One region of the Paenibacillus sp. FSL R5-0623 genome, then DNA from elsewhere that is predicted to be linked to it. Evidence: riboswitches for the same ligand, from Rfam matches in the RefSeq annotation. Region 1 holds a riboswitch; each other region holds the start of a gene.
What was found. Region 1 has a riboswitch for thiamine pyrophosphate ahead of thiC (phosphomethylpyrimidine synthase ThiC). Riboswitches for the same ligand answer to the same signal wherever they lie in the genome.
Positions count from the first base shown of each region.

Region 2: it holds a riboswitch for thiamine pyrophosphate, as region 1 does, so the genes downstream of both, MKY92_RS17680 (thiamine phosphate synthase) here and thiC (phosphomethylpyrimidine synthase ThiC) in region 1, are expected to answer to the same signal.
Region 3: it holds a riboswitch for thiamine pyrophosphate, as region 1 does, so the genes downstream of both, MKY92_RS04390 (ECF transporter S component) here and thiC (phosphomethylpyrimidine synthase ThiC) in region 1, are expected to answer to the same signal.

Region 1 is NZ_CP150233.1:717,189-723,915, reverse strand. It holds gene MKY92_RS03430 (hypothetical protein) at 1-435, shown strand, start outside; gene thiC (phosphomethylpyrimidine synthase ThiC) at 970-2,787, opposite strand; TPP riboswitch at 3,178-3,291, opposite strand; gene MKY92_RS03420 (IclR family transcriptional regulator) at 3,440-4,183, opposite strand; gene MKY92_RS03415 (alpha/beta hydrolase) at 4,543-5,568, shown strand; gene MKY92_RS03410 (Fe-Mn family superoxide dismutase) at 5,720-6,727, shown strand, end outside.
Region 2 is NZ_CP150233.1:4,038,749-4,045,475, reverse strand. It holds gene MKY92_RS17700 (hypothetical protein) at 1-172, shown strand, start outside; gene MKY92_RS17695 (hypothetical protein) at 169-720, shown strand; gene MKY92_RS17690 (hypothetical protein) at 707-1,690, shown strand; gene MKY92_RS17685 (ABC-F family ATP-binding cassette domain-containing protein) at 1,829-3,379, shown strand; TPP riboswitch at 3,456-3,565, shown strand; gene MKY92_RS17680 (thiamine phosphate synthase) at 3,758-4,453, shown strand; gene thiO (glycine oxidase ThiO) at 4,471-5,643, shown strand; gene thiS (sulfur carrier protein ThiS) at 5,640-5,843, shown strand; gene MKY92_RS17665 (thiazole synthase) at 5,846-6,613, shown strand; gene MKY92_RS17660 (ThiF family adenylyltransferase) at 6,610-6,727, shown strand, end outside.
Region 3 is NZ_CP150233.1:943,876-950,602, reverse strand. It holds gene MKY92_RS04405 (PQQ-binding-like beta-propeller repeat protein) at 1-346, opposite strand, end outside; gene MKY92_RS04400 (energy-coupling factor transporter transmembrane component T) at 448-1,242, opposite strand; gene MKY92_RS04395 (ABC transporter ATP-binding protein) at 1,217-2,788, opposite strand; gene MKY92_RS04390 (ECF transporter S component) at 2,789-3,382, opposite strand; TPP riboswitch at 3,610-3,720, opposite strand; gene MKY92_RS04385 (copper amine oxidase N-terminal domain-containing protein) at 3,888-4,841, shown strand; gene MKY92_RS04380 (pectate lyase) at 5,028-5,696, opposite strand; gene MKY92_RS04375 (radical SAM/SPASM domain-containing protein) at 6,045-6,727, opposite strand, start outside.

The sequences.
Region 1 (6,727 bases):
ACACAGGTCCCTGTGCCTGTGATCGGCATAGATGATCCGTTATTGCAGGAGATACGGCGAGTACCAGGAGATTACATAATCGCATTCACCAACCCGGCAACGATTGAAGGAACGATGGCACGGGTGAATCAGGCATTACAGCAAGAGGATGAGAATGTGCAACTACACGTTGCCAAGACATCTCAGACAGATGCCGTGTGCATCCCTGGGACATTTGAGTTGATTATGCGTGGAGATCAGCAAGGGTATCTCGAAGCGGTACGTGAAGGCTTACAGCAGATTGCTAAGCGGCATCCGGGTAAAACGGTAGTGGCAGCCCAACTCTCTATGGCTCCAGCAGCTGCACAGGTTACAATAGATCGCGGTATTCCGATCCATAGTCCGTTGGCATTGCTTGCGGCATATTTGGAGAAGAATTTGGGTGTGGCTCGATAGTAGTAGCGGATTTGAAGTGAAATATTACAATCACTAAAAACATGTGAAAACTACTATATTGACTTCTTTTGCAAAATAAAAATGCTCTCGAACAAGAGCATTTCAAATGGTATAATCACTTTGTACAGCCAATTTGTGGTGGGAAATAGGTTTGCCTCCAGTGGGAGGTGATCCTATGAACTTCTCTTTTAACGACGTAATCGTGTTCGCGATGTTAATTATTGCGCTCCTGACATACATCGATCGTAAAAAGAAGTGACCCGCCACAGGTTGACGGCCTGACGGGTCACTTCATCTGAACTTGCTGCACTCGGAGGAATACCCACCGCAAATGCTGTGCAGGAGTAGCCATTGGCCTGGCTACTCTTATTGGTGTTTACCTACATTCATTTTATTAAACATCTGCTAGACAATCAACCATAATGCTGATAAAAAGTATCAGGAAGCTGATCAATAAGATGAAAAAGACGACATGATAGCAGTATTCTCACCTGCAAATGATGTCAGACTGCCCAGCTTGCGCTGTATCGGCGCCTAGGAACGTGTCCGATATTCCTCGGCCTTTTCCTGCATCCCGGCAGCTACAGCCTCATTCTCGGACAATCCTTTATCCGCGGCAAAGGCCCGAATGTCCTGCGTGATGCGCATGCTACAGAACTTCGGTCCGCACATCGAGCAGAAATGAGCTTCTTTGGCCCCTTCTGCTGGCAGCGTCTCATCATGGTAGGACAGCGCACGTTCAGGGTCCAGTGACAGGTTAAACTGGTCACGCCAACGGAACTCGAAACGTGCCTTGGACAATGCATCATCGCGGCGTTGAGCACGCGGATGGCCTTTCGCCAGATCGGCAGCGTGGGCCGCGATCTTGTAGGCGATGACGCCTTCCCGCACATCATCCTTGTTGGGCAGGCCCAAATGTTCTTTTGGCGTAACATAACAGAGCATGGACGTGCCGAACCAGCCAATCATGGCCGCACCAATGGCGGATGTGATGTGATCGTATCCCGGGGCAATGTCGGTCGTCAGCGGCCCCAGCGTATAGAACGGTGCCTCTTTACATATCTCCATCTGCATATCCACATTCTCCTTGATCTTGTGCATCGGCACATGCCCCGGACCTTCGATCATCACCTGCACATCATGCTTCCACGCAATCTGCGTCAGTTCCCCCAGCGTAGCCAGTTCCGCCATCTGAGCTTCGTCATTGGCATCGTAGATACTACCTGGACGGAGTCCATCTCCCAGCGAAAACGCCACATCATACCTTTTCATAATCTCGCAGATTTCTTCAAAATGAGTGTACAAAAAATTCTCCTGATGATGCGCAAGGCACCATGCTGCCATAATGGACCCACCGCGAGACACAATGCCTGTCATCCGCTTGGCCGTCATCGGGATATAACGCAGCAGTACACCTGCATGAATCGTAAAGTAGTCCACACCCTGCTCTGCCTGCTCAATGAGTGTGTCACGGTATAACTCCCAGGTCAGCGCTTCCGCTTCGCCATTCACCTTCTCCAGCGCCTGATACAGCGGCACCGTACCAATCGGCACAGGTGAATTGCGGATAATCCATTCCCGGGTGGTATGAATGTTTTTGCCTGTGGACAGATCCATTACGGTATCCGATCCCCAGCGTACCGCCCAGGTCATCTTCTCAACCTCTTCCTCGATGGAAGAAGATACAGCAGAGTTGCCAATGTTGGCATTGATCTTCACATGAAAATGGCGACCGATCAACATCGGCTCACTCTCCGGGTGATTGATGTTAGACGGCAGGATGGCCCGTCCACTCGCCAGCTCCTGCCTTACAAATTCCGGCTCCACACCTTCACGAATGGCAGCGAATTCCATCTCTGCCGTAATGACTCCCTGTCTCGCGTAGTGCATCTGGGTCACACAGCGTCCTGGCTGTGCCCGCAAGGGTTTGCCACGTAATCCGGGATACTCTTCGGCACCGGCTCTCTTCCCTCCGGGCTTCAGTCCGTTATCCTCCGGTTTAACCGTACGGCCCTGGTAAGCCTCGACATCGCCACGCTCTGTGATCCAGAGGGTACGCAGGGCTGGCAGACCTGCACGGATATCGGCGTGAAATCCGGGATCGGTCATAGGGCCGCTCGTATCGTAGACACGCAGCGGTTCGTTATGCTCCACCCCTTGGGGAGTATTCGTGTCATGAAGGGCTATCTCACGTTCCGGTACTGCAATGTCCGGCCGTGAGCCCTGAATGTAGACTTTGCGGCTGCCCGGAAAGGGCTGAACCCGTCCGGCCGCGCTTGTTTCCTTTTCCACCTGCTGACCGTTATGTTGCTGTTCCATCGCTTGTTGTCCCGTTTGATTTTCTGTACTCATGTCACTTGTCTCCTCCTCATTGTTCGTTCGCTTGTTTTTGGGTTGGCATCATCATTAGCTCGCTTACGTACCTGTCCCAAATCATGCGCAATGCAGAGAAGAAAGAGCGATCCTACACCAGACCAGGGGAGACATTATTTATGTACAGTTCACAACAGACCGAAGGCTGCCGCAGATCATGGATCTATGGTGACTTCCCTCCTCATCCAAGCCCACTTTCGCAGGTTATTGAAAAAGAAGCCCATAGAATCCTCGCTATATCGCCTGTTCACTGTATATAAAAAAGCCGGTCCCCGAAGGAACCGACTTTTAATGTCCATCACCAATAATGCACCTTTATGCAGCTCCTTAACGGAGCCCTACAAGGGTCACATCATGTGGTGGTTGTGGTCATATCGCCGATTACTTCCCTACGCTGGTATGATCCAGATCAGGTGCAAAGGGTCCGGAATCTCATGCGATTCCGTCTCAGTCCGGACAATTCGGACTCCCCCAGTAACGTTAACAAGTTGCGGCATACACATGCCGCAGTTCATATTCAATGAAGCTGGCCCCGATGGGCCGTCCATTACAGAGTAGCGCAACCGGAACATAAAAACAACCTTTATATTCCAGATTACTAACTTAATTGGTGACAGACCTTACATCGACATCAGGATAACATGAGCCCCATCTGCGTAGCAGCTTCCTTTAGCACAGGTGCGTATTCGTGCAAAGTCTCTTGCGAGAGTCGACTGACAGGCCCTGAGACCGAGAGGGCAGCTGCAATATTGCCTCTGCGATCCATAATCGGTACCGATACCGCGGCAGCTCCCGGCTCACGTTCCTCATAACTCGTCGCATATCCGTTATCCCGAATGTCTACCATTTGCGCCAAATACACCGCTGGATCGATAAATACCGGCCATTCAGGACCATTCATCAATTCTTCACGATCCTCGTCCGTGGCAAACGCCATCAAAACTTTGCTGGAAGCGCCCACAGACAGCGGGAGTCTAACACCAACGGGAGCAACTCGGCGAATCGCCTGATCACTTTGCACAGCCTGAATCCGAATCCGTTCACTGCCATCACGCAGGTACAGACTCACGGTCTCCCCCAATCGATCCCTCAGTCGCTCCATCGCAGGCAGCAGCAGAATAGCGGGATCATCACTGCGGGACATATGAGCTGACAGCTCCCAGATTCGGATGCCAAGGCGGTACTTCTCTGTTGCTGCATCGCGGATTACGAACCCTCGATCCTCCAGCGTAGCCATCAAACGGTGCACTGTACTTTTGTGCAGGCCGATCTGGCTGGCGATTTCGGTGAGTCCCAGATCACTTCGTGTGGTAAAACATAATAATATATCCAGCGCCCGTTCCACAGCCCGGACGGTTAACTTGCGATCTTCCATGGCATAATGCCCTCCTCATGTTTCATCACATGAAACTTGGTTACATAAATTATATGAGAAACGGTCTCATCTGTAAACCAAAAAGAGCCAAAATCGAAATAAGCCAACATGTAAATTTTTCCTTTTTATAAGACTTAATCCCCTGTAATTTACACACTAAGGTAATGTTACCCATATATCTTAAGAACTATATAACAATTGCGTAACAAATGCCCTCAATCAATTGACTTTGACTATACGGGAACATACGATAAAGATATATTACATTAAGATATCGCTCTGAAGCAGGCTCTGAAATCGACGCAATTCTCTTTTCATGTCGTTGTTATCTTCAACTGAACTTCAAAGGAGGGGCATTCATGTATCCAACATCCCAGAGCGAAGCCCCGCTGCAAACAAAAGTGTCCGATCTGCCCTCTTCCCTATCACCGAGGCTGATTCGGTTCAAACATATTATCGTAGCGTTGCTGCTCTCCGTTGTATTTTTTCTACTGTTTTGTTTTATTGCACTGCATGGTTACATCGCATGGGTATTATCCAATCCAACGGTAGCACCGGTCTTCTCCAATCCAATGCAGGCCAAGAACATGAAGTACGAAGACATCACGTTCCCGGCAGCAGATGGCAGCCGGACGATGCAGGGATGGTATATACCTGCTGACAATGCTGCAAGCAAAACGATTATTTTTAGTCACGGCTATGGTGCCAATCGTGAAGAAACATGGGTACCCATGTATGACCTGGCACACTATGCCCATCAACTTGGGTTCAACGTGGTCATGTTCGATTATGGCTTCGCCTCACAGGTGAACAAAGCCGTAGCCACAGGTGGCAAAGCTGAGTCACAGCAATTGCTGGGTGCCATCCAGTTCGCCAAGCAGCGAGGTGCGCAGGAACTGGTTGTCTGGGGTTTCTCCATGGGTGCCGGTACGGCGCTTCAAACCGGACTGATTACCCAGGAAGTGGATGCGATGATTCTTGACAGTACGTTCCTGCTTGAGCCTGATACGCTGTACCACAACATTCATAACCAGATCGATCTCCCGCGTCAGCCTACACTCGAGATCATGAATCTGTTATTCCCTGTTCTGAATGGTACCGGATTACAACAGATTCCATACCAGGAAGTGAAAAAGGAAGATTATCCGTTCCCGATTTTCTTCATCCATGGCACAGAGGACGAGAAGGCGCCTTATCCAATTGCGGAGCAACTCGCCGCCAACCAGACCAATCCATACTCCGATGAATGGATTGTCCAGGATGCGCATCATGAGTTGATCTTCCGGGAGCATCCAAAGGAATATCTGCGCCGTGTCTCAACTTTCCTGAGTCATGTAACGAAAACAAGCAGTGACGATGTGCAAAACACAAATAGTGGAGAATAACCAAATTCCAATCATTCGAATTTTTTTCCAGAGCCCTCAGGGCTCTTTTTTTGCACTCATAGGACAACAAGCTCGCGGAATATACTCTTGGGACGCATGAACAGACGGTCTGCATGTAATGAATTCCATCTGAAGGAGGTTCAAAATAAAGATGAACTGGTATGGATATGGTCACCTGCTGCCTCTGCGGACATTGGAGGAAATCCGTTTCTGGAAAGAGCAGGAGAAAGAACATACACTCGTCATTCGTGCCCTGGTTCCTGATCTGGAGCCCCCATACGTCAAGCTACTGGAGGAATGGGAGGTTACCTTTGCAAACAGTGAGCGAGTAGCCAATCAGCTTTTAAAACAACTATTGCCTGGAACCCATCCGCCTGCTCCCTACATGGTTCGTTGTATCGATCAACTTGTGTTGGCAGCTCGGCAGCAATCGAGAGAGTTCATCAAACAGCTATACGTTCTTTTGGAGCAAAGTGCTGCTGTGCAAGCTGTTCCGCTTGCCAAAGTACTCATTCTGCATTTTATCCGCGAGTCGGAGTATTTCCTGGGCGTATTGGATACGCTTGGCCAACCTGTCATCTTGCACGAAACGGATTCGGAGCCATCACTTTTTCTGGAAAATGCGCTGCATACGTCAGGGCCAGGAAGCATCCATCGCCAAGCTTCAGAAGCTCCAACTTCTCCAGAGGGGAATGTAAATGCGCCTGCCGCATCAGCTCAGATCCAATCCGCAACCGTTCAACCGCCTTCTACCGGAACAACACAAGCCACACCCAGCTCTACAGCACCTCCTGTAAAAGAAAAGCCAGTTCCCATTGGAGGACACACACTGCCTCCCCTTCCCTATGCGTACAATGCGCTGGAGCCACATATTGATGAGCTGACGATGCGTATCCATCATGACAAACACCATCAATCTTATGTGGACGGACTAAATGTAGCAGAGAAGAAGCTGGCGGAATCGCGAAAAAAGAATAACTTTGAACTCATCAAACATTGGGAACGTGAACTCGCCTTCAACGGGGCAGGCCACTACCTGCATACGATCTTCTGGACAACTATGAATCCTGCTGGCGGCGGCAAACCTTCCGGTATGCTGGCAGAGCAGATCAAGCGGGATTTCGGAAGTTATGAAGCGTTTAAGAATCAATTCACGGAA
Region 2 (6,727 bases), 3.3 Mb from region 1:
CACAGGCATTCCTGTGGAGGTAGATGGAACTTCGTATGTGATCGATCCACTTGTCAGCAAAACAGCGACTATTCCTGTCCAGCTCGATGCCACCTACAGTCCGGAGTTTATACGAAATGAAACTGGAGAACTGCTCAAGATTGTTTTTTGGAAGGAGGCCAGTGTGAATTGATTAATGCCGCATCCAAGCTGCTTGCCGTATTGCTCGCAGTCCTTTTGCTCTATGTGTACCCAGCTGCTGAAACAGCTGATCGGCAGGATGATATAGCACGTATGACGGCTGTTCAGAATGTAACACGTTTTGTTGATGCTGTCCGAACGAAAGGGTATATTTCACCTCGAATGTTGGATGAGTTTGAGGAACAACTGGCCCAGACGGGCAATCTGTATGAGGTGTCGATGGAACATTTGCATAAGAAATATGTACCTCACTATACAGACCCGATGGACCGTAACAGTTTTACCGGAACTTACGAGGTAGTTCAGGATGGATATTATGCAGCTCAGATTCGAGAGCGACTATTCCCATCCTCAGGTGTGATACCGGTTGATGATCCTGGCCGAAGATATACGTTGACCACAGGGGATTTTTTCACCGTGACGCTCCAAAATACAAATCGTACACCTTCCATGCTCATTCGTGAATGGTTGAGTGGTACGGCTCAGGCTTCAGCGGTATTTGTAACATACGGAGGTATGGTTCTCAATGAAGATTACTGAGCTGTCCATTGTATTCGTGCTGATCTTCTTCCCGCTCTTCTGGATCATCTCACTCCATACCCAAGATGCCGAGGAGGCTCAATATCTTGGTCAACGATACAGATCTGCACTTCAAACCGCAGTTATGGATGCAGGTGCTGTGATGCATCAGAATGAGAAACAAAATGATGAAGCAGGTTATGATTCAACCAAGTTTGTTAAAGCGGACAAGGAGCTCGCCTTGTTGACATTTACGCAGACGATGGCTTTGAATATGGGGATTCAGAATGATCCCGCAGCTATTCGAAACATGTTTAATTACATCCCTGCCGTGGTTATTCTGGATTATGATGGCTATTATATGTTGTCCACAGAAACAGAGATGACGGGTAACCTTGAAGATTCTTTCAGGCAAGTATGGAGCCCCAAGAAACCTTATACATATTCAGATTCTAATGGTAACAGTATTAACTTTACACTGGACGACTACGTATATGCCTATGACGCAAACGCAGGGAAATGGATTGAGGGATTTCAAAAAGAACTGGCTTCAACCACACAGATTCCTTTACTTCAGAATACCAGCGTATTTGAGCAAGTTAGAAGAAGTCGGATTGTGACTGCTGTGCAGGATGATCTGGCTGATGTGATTAACCGCCATAATGAGTTTGCCAGAAAGAACGGTATTTCCTATACGTTTACGATGCCCCTGATTGCGCAGGAAGATTGGTACAACTCCATTAACGATACAGGGATTATGGCCTTTATCCAAGGTATAGGTGTGGGTGACCAGAAAATCAACAATTACGCAATTGGTGGAGGCAGACTTGTGAAGAAAACGGCCATCGTAGGTGGGGTAGATCCTTTAACGGGTATCAAGTACTACTATCCCTCCACATGTGGTAATGGTTACCGTGCTGAAGAGGTGTTCACAGACGCAAGACAAGCAGCTGCACAAGGCTATTTCGAATATAAATGCTCTAATCGGTAGGGTAGCCTGTATGACAAAATCATGGAAGAGGTTCCTGAGCTGTTTACATTACTTTCAGAAAAGACGGGACTTGTGCTAGAATAGGGTTTCGGAACAATCACAAAAGTAATGTCTAATAGATAGGAGCTACCTCATCTTATGAGTTTATTGTCAGTAGAGAACGTGAGTCACAATTTTGGAGATCGCACGTTATTTAAAAATGTATCGTTTCGTTTACTTGCCGGAGAGCGCGTAGGACTTGTTGGTGCCAATGGTGTGGGTAAATCCACATTAATGAACATCCTTACCGGTAAATTGCTTAAAGATAGTGGAAAAGTGGAATGGACACCTAAGGTCCGTTATGGATATCTGGATCAGCACACGAAGCTTACCCCAGGCAAAACCATTCGTGACGTGCTTAAGGATGCATTCCTTCCGTTGCTTGAATTGGAAAAAGAAATGATGAATATTACGGACCAGATGGCAGATGCAGATCCAGATAAGCTGGAGCAGTTGCTGGAAGAGATGGGCGATATTCAGGAACAACTGGAACAGGGCGACTTTTATCTGATTGACGTAAAAGTGGAAGAGATGGCCAATGGTCTTGGTTTGTCCGCAATTGGTCTTGATCGAGATGTCGCAGCTCTAAGTGGTGGACAACGTACCAAGGTGCTTCTTGCCAAACTTCTGCTCGAGAAACCTACAGCTCTTTTGCTGGATGAGCCGACCAACTATCTGGACGTAGAGCATATTGAATGGCTGTCACGTTACCTGAAGGACTACCCGCACGCGTTTCTCTTAATCTCCCATGACACCGAATTCATGAATGAAGTCGTAAATGTCATTTATCATTTGGAATTTGCCAAATTAACGAGATATGCAGCGAACTATAACAAGTTCCTTGAGATGGCTGATATGAATAAAGCCCAGCATATTGATGCATACGAGAAGCAGCAAGAGTACATCAAGAAGCAGGAAGACTTCATTCAGCGTAACAAGGCACGTGCTTCAACTTCAGGTCGAGCAAAGAGCCGGGAGAAGCAGCTGGACAGAATTGAACGTATTGATCGCCCAGATGAAGCGGCCAAACCAACGTTCAAATTCAAGGATGCCCGTGCGAGCAGCAAAACGGTCTTTGAGGGTATTGATTTTGAAATTGGATATACGTATCCTTTGCTGCCCAAAATGACGATGACAATTGAACGTGGTGAGAAAATTGCCATCGTAGGTTGTAATGGTGTGGGTAAATCGACGCTATTAAAAACCATCCTGGGAAAAATATCTCCACTTAGTGGAAAGACTTTCTTGGGAGATTATCTGGAAACGGCCTATTTTGAGCAGGAAGTTCGTGCTGGGAATATCACGCCGATTGAGGATGTCTGGAATGAGTTTTCACATTTGACCCAGAATGAGGTCCGGGGTCATCTCGCTCGCTGCGGGTTGAAAAATGAGCACATTACTCGTCCGCTTAACATGCTGAGTGGTGGAGAACAAGCCAAGGTTCGTTTATGCAAACTCTTGATGCGTGAAAGCAACTGGATTTTATTCGATGAGCCGACAAACCATCTGGATGTCACAGCCAAAGCGGAGTTGCAGCGTGCCTTGCAAGAATTCAAGGGAACGGTGTTACTGGTATCTCATGAACCTGATTTCTACGAGGGTTGGGTCACCAAAACATGGAATGTCGAAGAATGGTCTGAGAAAAACTAGGGCGATTTAAGACAATGTTTAACAGAAATGACGGTGACAAAAAAATCCGTCTATGGTAACATAGGCTACAACTTCATATGAACACTAGGGGGGCCGCACGATGCGGCTGAGATGGAAGAATGCGATTCTGGACCCTTTGCACCTGATCTGGATCATACCAGCGTAGGGAAGTGGCGAGCGCGTTTCAGTGAATGACGTGAGCAAACGGCAATTCAAAGAATTTCAACCGTCTGCTTAACGAATTGAAACATGCAGTTGCGTGTATAACGTTATGGCTATAGGGTCTATAGCTTTATTGCACGAAATGAACTGTATGTATCAGTCAGTCATCTGGTCCTATAATTAATACGCAGCCACTCCCCTACGGGAGTGGCTTTTTTGTGTTTTCATAGCATTCACGCATGGAAGGAGATGAACAGTACGGTATTTTCTCATGAACATGTACACGGATCATTTGAACTGCATGTTGTATCTACGGGTGCAGGGGATCAAGCATCTTTTGTAAAAGCTGCAAAGGACGTTTGGCCATGGGTGGACTATATTCACATACGAGAAAAACAACTCACATGGCAAGACAAGATCGGTTGGGCTGAAAGTCTGCTTAGCATTGGCGTTCCATCTTGTCGCATTGTTATAAATGGTTCAGAGCTGCCACCACAGAATGACATCTATGGCGGTGTACATTGGGGGCAAGATGCGATACGTAACTATAACCCAGCTGTTATAAGCAATGTGCAGCGACTTCGTCTGGGTGTATCTGTTCATTCAATCGATGAGGCAAAAATCGCTGAAGAACGGGGAGCCGATTACCTTTTCTTCGGGCATGTCTACTCAACCAACAGTAAGCCTGATCTTGAACCAAGAGGATTATATGCTCTGGCTGAAGTGTGCTCTGGTGTCTCCATTCCTGTCATGGCGATTGGGGGCATCGAACCGGGAAACATTCACGCTATTCGTTCTGCAGGCGCACAGGGAGTCGCTGTGATCTCGAATGTGTGGGCGAGCGATTCCCCGGATCGGGCGGCTGCATTATTAAGGCAGGCTATCGTTGGTACAGAAAGTTTGAGCCGCTGAATCAAGGAGATGAGCTGATGAAGAAGATCATTACTGATAGACCGGATAAGATTCATGCAGAAACGATTATTGTAGGCGGAGGCGTTGTTGGATGTGCCATCGCATATGAGCTTGCTTCCCGTGGACAGGATGTGCTGTTGCTGGAGCGTTCGGCGATTGCAGGAGGCACTTCTTGCGCAGCAGCTGGAATGCTGGCGGCCGACAGTGAGGATTTTGCTCATCCTTTGATGGCTAAGCTTGCCAGGCAGAGTAGACAGTTACTTACCGAGCAACAAGTGCTAATGGCTACACTCAGTGAGGTAGAGACTGGTCTGCAACGCCAGGGATTCCTAACTCCTTTTCGTTCATACAGTGAATTAAGTAGTTATAAGGACAATCGGAAGTCTGCGTTGTCTAGTTCTGCTGATGAGATGTGGTGGGATCGTTCCGTTGTGCAACAGGAGGCATCATGGCTTAACAGAGATACGTATGGAGCCTATTACAGACCTCACGAGAGTGAGATTCTCCCAGTCCACCTAACGAAGGCGTACGCCGAATCCGCTCAAGCAATAGGAGCACGGGTAATGGAGGACATACAGGATATACGTGTGCAAGCAAACGAACACGGTGTGCAGGGAATCACCACATCGATCGGTGAGATGAGATGCAAACATGTCATTATAGCGGCTGGATTACAGAGTGAAGAGTTGATGAGACATGTGAATCTGAGCTTGCCTGTGTGGTCGGTAAAAGGTGAAATAGCCGCCGTTCAGTTCTCAGATGAACATGCAGGGTACAGACCTGATAGAACGGTGTATGCAGAGGATATCTATATTGTTCCCAAAGCCAATGGCGAAGTTTGGCTCGGTGCAACCAGTCTGCCAGGCAGAACGGATTTGAACGTTTCTGTACAGGGTGTTCAGAAGCTGCTAACAGCGGCTACCCACTGGGTGCCTGGGATGAAAGAAGCACAATTTATACGAGCGTGGGCAGGCGTAAGACCGGGAACTCCCGATGGACTGCCTTATATAGGTGCTTGCAAGAGTATACCCGGGTTGTTCGCCGCCTTTGGACATTACCGCAACGGTATCTTGCTTAGTGCGATAACAGGCAGGCTTATCGCTGAGTTGCTCGCTGGCAAAAGCTCAGAAGAACTCGGAATTGAGGCGCTGAGCCCTGAGCGATTGAACAGAAAGGGAGTGGTGCAGTGAATATCATCGTTAATGGTCAACGGATGGAGATTGAAGACAGATTGAATCGTGTGGATAAATTGCTCCAATCTTTTGACCTGCAAGTCAAGACTGTAGTTGTTGAGCTGAACAGGCATATCTTAACGCGTGAGCACCATGAGTCAACAGCATTAAGAGAAGGCGATCGAATTGAGATTGTACATTTTGTAGGAGGCGGTTGATGATGTTGAACATTGGTAAATATACGTTTGAGTCCAGATTGTTGCTCGGAACAGGCAAGTTTTCGGATCTGGAAGTGCAAAGTCAGGCTGTGGAAGCATCTGAAACGGAAGTTTTGACCTTTGCTGTTCGTCGTCTGAATCTGGAGGAACGCAACCAGAAGCATTTCCTGGATACGTTGGATCTGGACAAATACACTCTTCTTCCGAATACGGCGGGGGCTTCCACTGCGGAAGAGGCGGTGCGAATTGCCGAGCTTGCGCGGGCTTCAGGACTTTGTGATATGATAAAAGTCGAAGTCATAGGAGATGGAATGACGTTACTCCCAGATCCGATTGAAACGTACAAGGCTTGCGAAATTTTGCTTGAAAAGGGCTTCACGGTATTGCCTTATATTTCGGATGATGTCATTCTGGCCAAAAGGCTGCAATTGCTTGGCGTACATGCTGTAATGCCTGGCGCTTCTCCCATCGGAGCTGGCAGAGGCATCATCAATCCCTATAACCTTGAGATCATCATTGAGCAGGCCGTTGTACCTGTGATTGTAGATGCAGGGTTGCGCTCCCCAAAAGATGCTGCTTATGCGATGGAACTTGGTGCAGATGGTGTATTGTTAAATACAGCCGTATCCGGATCAGGCGATCCAGTGAGCATGGCTAAAGCGATGCGATTGGGGGTAGAAGCGGGCAGATTGGCATATGAGGCAGGCATGATTCCCATAAAGCGTTATGCAGCAGCCAGTAGTCCGGTGGAAGGAATGGTTCATACATGACAGATCAAATAACATCTTCCGAGCAGGCTGATCGTTATTCCAGACAGGAACGTTACGCGCCACTTGGCAAGGAAGGCCAGGCCAGATTGAGTGACAGCAGAGTTTTAATTGTAG
Region 3 (6,727 bases), 230 kb from region 1:
GCTGCACCCACTCGCCACGAACCGAGGCCAACGTATACTTTTCGTTTTTTGTTGTATAGTATTCAATCCCCAGCTGGTCAGCAGCCACACTGCCGTCCCTTCTGTTTTTGAACAGAGGGATGTCATTCATGAGCGTAACGGGTTCTCCTTGTTTGTAGGCCAACTGTGTTGATAAGACTTGAGAGCTTGCACCCAAGGCTTGTGGCGTTGTAGCCAAAGCTTGTCCTCCTCCAAGCACGACCATTTTGGAATCCAGCAGCATCCATCCCGTCAACAGCGCAGCTGATAATCCAGTCATGGTAATCCATTTGTACCCCGTTCTCTGCCAGTCAGGACCCGTCTTCACTCTCGTTCATCCCCATCCATTAGAAGTTATTTCCAATAGAGACGCAGTAAAAAGGAAAAAGTTAGCGTTTTCATCAATATATTTCTATCTATCTCCCAATATTACCTTACATCCACCATCGTAGCATGATAAGGAAAGGTAACCCCGATGTAATAAGCAGCTGTTAAGGTGAGCATATAATAAAATACAAACCACAGATCAGCTCGCGAATAGCCAATCTGAATGTAATACGTTCGGCTCGCGCCATCCGTAAATCCTTTCGCTTCCATCGCAACCGCCATTCGCTGTGCACGGCGAATGCTCTGTGCCAGCAGCGGAATAGCGTAACGCTTGAGTGTTCCATACACGTTCCAGCGAGAGCCACGTTGCTGTGTTCCACGAATACGAATAGCGTAACGGAGCGTCTGGAATTCATCCAGCATAATCGGGATCATGCGCATCGCGGCCAGAAAGCTATAGGCATATTTTGCGGGAAGCCGCCACTGCTGCATCAGGGAATAAAACAGCCGTACTGGCTTGGTCGTAAGACCAAAGAGTAACCCAGCCGCGGCCATAGTGAGCGAGCGAAAACCCAAGTGTAGACCGCGATAGAAACTCTCTTCGGTTATGTGGATCAATCCCCACTTATACCATGTGGTCTCGCCCTTACCAAACATCATCATGCCTGTGGACGTGGAGATAAAAACCAGAATGAATGGTGATGCATACAGTATCAATCTGTACCACGGATGACCTGTCCAGCACAGTAATAGCATCATCGCCACTGCAACGTTGGCCATTACATTCAGATTGTGAATGAGGATAACGATGACAAACATCATCGTCAGAATGATCATCTTTAATCCCGAATTGACGTTATGAAGCCAGGTTTCACGGTGAGGAAACGACAGTTGCATCAGTTAACCTCCCCTCATCTACCGTCCAGATTCGGGTGCAATATCTTTTTACAATTTCACGATCATGGGTAACCATAACAATAGCTGTTCCCTCTCTCCGCAATTGCTCCAGCTGTGCTAACATGGCAAACGTATTGCGGGCATCCTGTCCAAAAGTAGGTTCATCCAACAGCAGTATTCGCTGCTCTCTCACCAGTGCAGAGGCAACGCTCAAGCGTCGTTTCTGCCCCATCGATAATTGGTAGGGATGGCGCTCGGAGAGGTCTATTAGCCCAAATTGATTCAACATATGATCAGTCCTGACAAGTCTTTCTTCCGTTGAAATCCTGCCCCCCAGCAATGAGAATTCCACTTCTTCCGCAACCGTGTTGGTCACAAATTGAAACTCCGGGTTCTGAAATACAAACGCGATTCGATCTGCAAGCTGCTCCGTTTTGCCAGAAGGCTGACCGTCCACCTCATAATGACCTGTTGTTTTTAGGATATTCATCAGAGATAACAACAATGAACTCTTGCCAGCTCCATTAACTCCGACAATACCAATCCAGTCTCCATGCCATACTTTGGCCTGTTCTACCTGAATGAAGGGTGTTTTCCCACGCCATCCGGTGAACTGCTGCAAGTCCAGTGCAGGCTGATAGGCGGGTGATACAGGTGATAAGGATGAGACGTGAGATATGGGGGATATACCCGGTGTATCGGATAAACCAGACGATTGCTGTGCTTCCAAACTTGAGATGCCTTGGTCCACACACAATTGAAGCTCTCCAGAAGCACTTCTCTCTTCTTCCTTAGCTGCCTGCTCGTGCTCATCCCACACACCCGGATACCAGATTCCATAAGCCTTCAGCTTGCCCCGTTCATGCGTAAATACCTGCTGTGCTGGCCCATCCGCCACGATCTTTCCTTCAGGTGATAACACAATAATTCGGTCGACCATATCCACAATCTCGTTAATTTTGTGTTCAACGATGATGATCGTTTTGTCACTGACGATGCGTTTGACGGTATCCCACACCTGGGAAGTCCCCTCATCATCCAACAGTGCAGTGGGTTCATCCAAAAACAATACCTCCGGGTCCATGGCAAGCATCGAAGCAATCGCGAGACGCTGCTTCATCCCCTGAGACATGGACTGGATCAATACACGATTCTGTTCAAAGGATAATCCCACTTGTTTCAGATAATATTTAATCAGAGCAGGCATCTCTTCACGCGGAATATTTCGGTTTTCCAGCACAAATGCGATCTCTTCATCCGTAAAAGACATACAGAACTGGGTATCCGGATCTTGAAAGACCACTCCTGCTTTGGCGGGAACCTGAATATCATCACATTTCATCGGAATCTCAACCGAACGTGGTATCAGACCGCTCAAAATTTGCAATAACGTCGATTTACCGGAGCCACTCGGGCCAAGCAACAGCACTTTCTCTCCTTGACGCACAGAAAGAGACAAGCCTTGAAATACCAAGGCTTTCTCTCCCGGGAACTTGCATCTTAGATTCGTCACACTTACCGCTTGCGAATTCCCTTCCCCGTTCATCTAATCCAGCGCCTCATAATCCTGTTTGGATACCGGTCTGAGTGAACGTGTTACACCGGTCAGTTCCAATGCTTTGGCGAGATAATAAGCGAACACTCCTGCAATCAAGATGCTTCCGATGAAGCGGAATCCAATAAATAACGTATAATTCCAGGCCGAGAGTGAATCAATATACCCGTACTGGTAATCCAGCAAAAGCGAAGCCGCTGCGGCTCCTATGGCTGCAAGACAGGTGACAAACAGATTGGTTTTGCGATACAAAAATGCTGCGAAGAATATCTCGGCTCCCAATCCTTGCAACAGACCGTATACAAGTGTGGACATGCCCCATTCACTGCCCAAAAAAGCACTTACCGTTGAAGCCGCAACTTCGGCAAGAATAGCCACGCCTGGTTTACGAATGATAACAAAAGCAAACGTGCCCGCCATAAACCACATGCCGTAGATCATCTGCTCCGCATGAACGCCGAATGGTTTCATCAAGTCATATGTAGGTCCCCATATCTTGTAGATCACCCCAAACACCACTGCGATCACGATGGTTACCAGAATATCCGTTAGTTTCAATCGTTTGTTGCTTGCTGTTGCTGCCATGTTCTCTACGTCCTTCCTCTGTTCCCTGTGGGGGTTATAAAAATAAACGAAAAAGCCTCCCCGGTTCCGGGCAGGCCTTACGCACAGTGTACAATCCTCACAATGATGTATTGGATGGATGTCGAAAATACGGAATATCAACCATTCCCTCTCCCCTGGCAGATACACCACCACAGTTCAAAGAGGTCTGTTGTTCATCCACGTTCATTCCCACAATTCACCCTAACATATCGCAAATCTATGTTCTCTACGCTGGCATTACCCAGATCAGATGTACGGTCAGCGGCACAAGGCCACTCTCTCAGCCCAACTTCATTGAGCTCCCGGTTCACTTATTTCATTGCTTCTACTCTACATCAGATGGGTATTTGTGGCAATCCCTAGAAGAATCATCATGCTTCATTTGGGGTAAAAGGGAAGGAGACATGTGATGGTCCACTTTCCATAATATGCAACATTTAGGTTATGTAGTGCGTCTTAAACATTAGAAGGGAGATTGATAGTGATGAAAAAGTACAACTCTGCTTGGCAGCTTAAAACATGGAAAATGGTCCTTGCCGCTTCGATACTCACCGCAGGCACGGCACCTGCCTTGCTCTCATCCACTGTGGCGGAAGCCGCAGCAACCAAACCTAAACCGACAGCTTATATTAACAATGTTCAAGCTCAATATGATGTTGTCATACGGCAGGGTATTACGTACGTGGCATTGACGGAGCTTCAATTCCTCGGCAACTATACGTTTGGTTACAATAACAAAACAAAAGAGATCAGCATTAGCACAGGCAGTGATAAGTATGTTCTTACACCTAACAGCAAAACAATGAAGAAAAACGGTCAGAATGCGACATTATCCTCCGCGCCGATTCTGGTGAATGGTAAAGCGATGCTTCCGCTCCGTGCCATCGGTGAAGCTTTTGGTGCCAAGGTGCAGTGGAACCAGAAGGCCAAGGAAGCCTACATTTACACTACCGATGCTACGATTGTAAAAGAATATAACAGTTCCGATCTGACTGTGGCGCGTGAAGCCGCACTGCATCTGCCACGCTTCTCTGAACTGGGACAAGCACGTCTGGACATTCGCAACCCTTTGGGTCCGGTGGATTCATCCATTGAATACATTTTTGAACAAGGAAAAAAAGATCGTTTCTTCGTTGTTGAGGATAACGATCTGATCAGTTATTACATCCTTAAAAATGGAAGTGCCCTGCTACAATGGCAGGCCAACATCAGCAAAAATGCCGGAACCATCGGTGACCTGTTCTTTATTAAAACCAAAGCCGTTGCTGAAGCAGGGACTCGTCCTTCCGTAGCAGGTCAAACACTCGTATCATTCAAGTACTCTCGCATGCTTGAAGAAACCTCTTACGAGATCATGAACAAGTTGGGCTCCATTGATACCGGTTCTGTTGTCCCCGAGAAAGGCAAAGTCATCGTTGAAGTTCCGGGAGAGAAATAATTTGAGCATCCTCTATAAAACATTGCTCAGCAGAACTATACTATGACATCTGCATTACAAAAGAGCGTCCCTCAAAGTCAGTGTGGCAATGACCTTGAGACGCTCTTTTTGGCGTTATATTCCAAATTACTTCCAGTCACAAGCGGGGCTTAAACCTTTAACAACTCAAGCGATTCAATCTTCTGTTTAATATTGCGTGTTTCCGGACTGGCTCGTTTTCCCTGAAGCAAACCCCTTGAACAACGTTGGTACTTTGGAATAACGGGTATTCGTAATTTTGCCTTGTGATGTACTGCTGTCTGTACGCATAATCGAATCTTTCACATTGGAAATGTTGGAGTTATCCAGCGTCATGTTAACTGCAAAGGAAGTTCCACCATTTTGGCGAACCAGTTTGCCAATATCGTCTGCACGGAAATTTTTGATGTTAATTGTTCCAGCTGCATTCATCTGGAACACTTTATCATAAGCCTTATACGCTGCCCCACCGGTAATGTTAACCGTTCCGGCAGACTTCAATGTCAGTGCATCCTCACCCACATCCTGCCAGACCACATTCGATATATTACAGTTGCCATAACAGTGAACACCATCAGCAGCTGGTGATCCAATGTTTACATTTTTGAGCGTGGCCCCTGCCTCCAGGCGAAAGACTGGCTTCTGACCCTCTGCTTGAGATCCGTCGCCCAGTGTGGAAGGATTGGCTACAAATGTTTTTCCTTGACCGTCATAGGTCGTGCCCTTTGGAACAACAATCGTTGAATTAACAACTGTAGGCGCAGCAGCAACCGGAACTGCACCAAATATGGAAGCAACCAAACCAGCGGAAAGTAACAACGTCAACATTTTTTTCATAACTTTATTCCTCCCTTATTCTCTCGTTATTTGGTAATGTACAAGCCTGAGCTTGTCCTGGAAGTTCGTCAGAGGTGCACCTCTGTCCGACCTCAACCTAATCCTACCAAATAAGGAAGGTAACTAGAATAATCATTAGATCAGATATATCATGACAACGCATAATCCCTGTCATATCGGCATTTTTTGCATATCAGGTCCCTCAAACAATATGCTGATATCAACCTCAGGTATGCTCATTTGTAACGTATGTACCCCTCACTTGAATCCCCGATCACAAAGAAAGACCACTACATTTGTCTCCAAATGTGTGATCTTGAATGTCTTCTGGCTTCCTCATATAAGATATCAGGCTCCAAATCTCTGACGATAACCGCACTTTCGACACAACTCTTCCACAGCTTCCCGCTTGGAGAAGCCATATACCAGATTGTTCGCTCGCTCACCCTCAATAATCTCCGAGAATGACTTCTCGTGCACATTACCCAGGTTAATTACACCCTCGCCATCGAGACAGCATGGAACCACCGTTCCATCCACAAGCACAGCTGCCTGACTACGCAATGCATGGCAGAAGCCTTTGCCGTCATCTTCAGGTGCATCCAGACTTGGCCACTGGAACTCATGGTCCTGATTCAGGTATACATTCGGGGCAATTTTGACCCCGCTGCCTGGAACTACTTTTTCCTCAATACGGAAGTCCAGATTGAACTCACGTTCCAATACTTCAAGGGTCTCCCGATTTCGATTCATCTGAGCATTTGTGAAGTTATCCTGTGTCAGATTCCACAGCCGGAATGAGATGATGACATTGTGCTTAACGGCCTCGTGTACAAAGGACAAAATATGACGCAGGTAACCGTCACGGTCTGTTGAACCTTCATGCCCATCGAAGCTGTGCAGGGAGAAATTCATCTGCCGCAGCGCCGGTTTGCCAAGCAATTTATGCTGAGTCTTGGGCAACAGTGTACCATTCGTAGTAATGTTCACCTTGAGTCCCTTCTCATGTGCGGAATCGAGCAACAGATCTA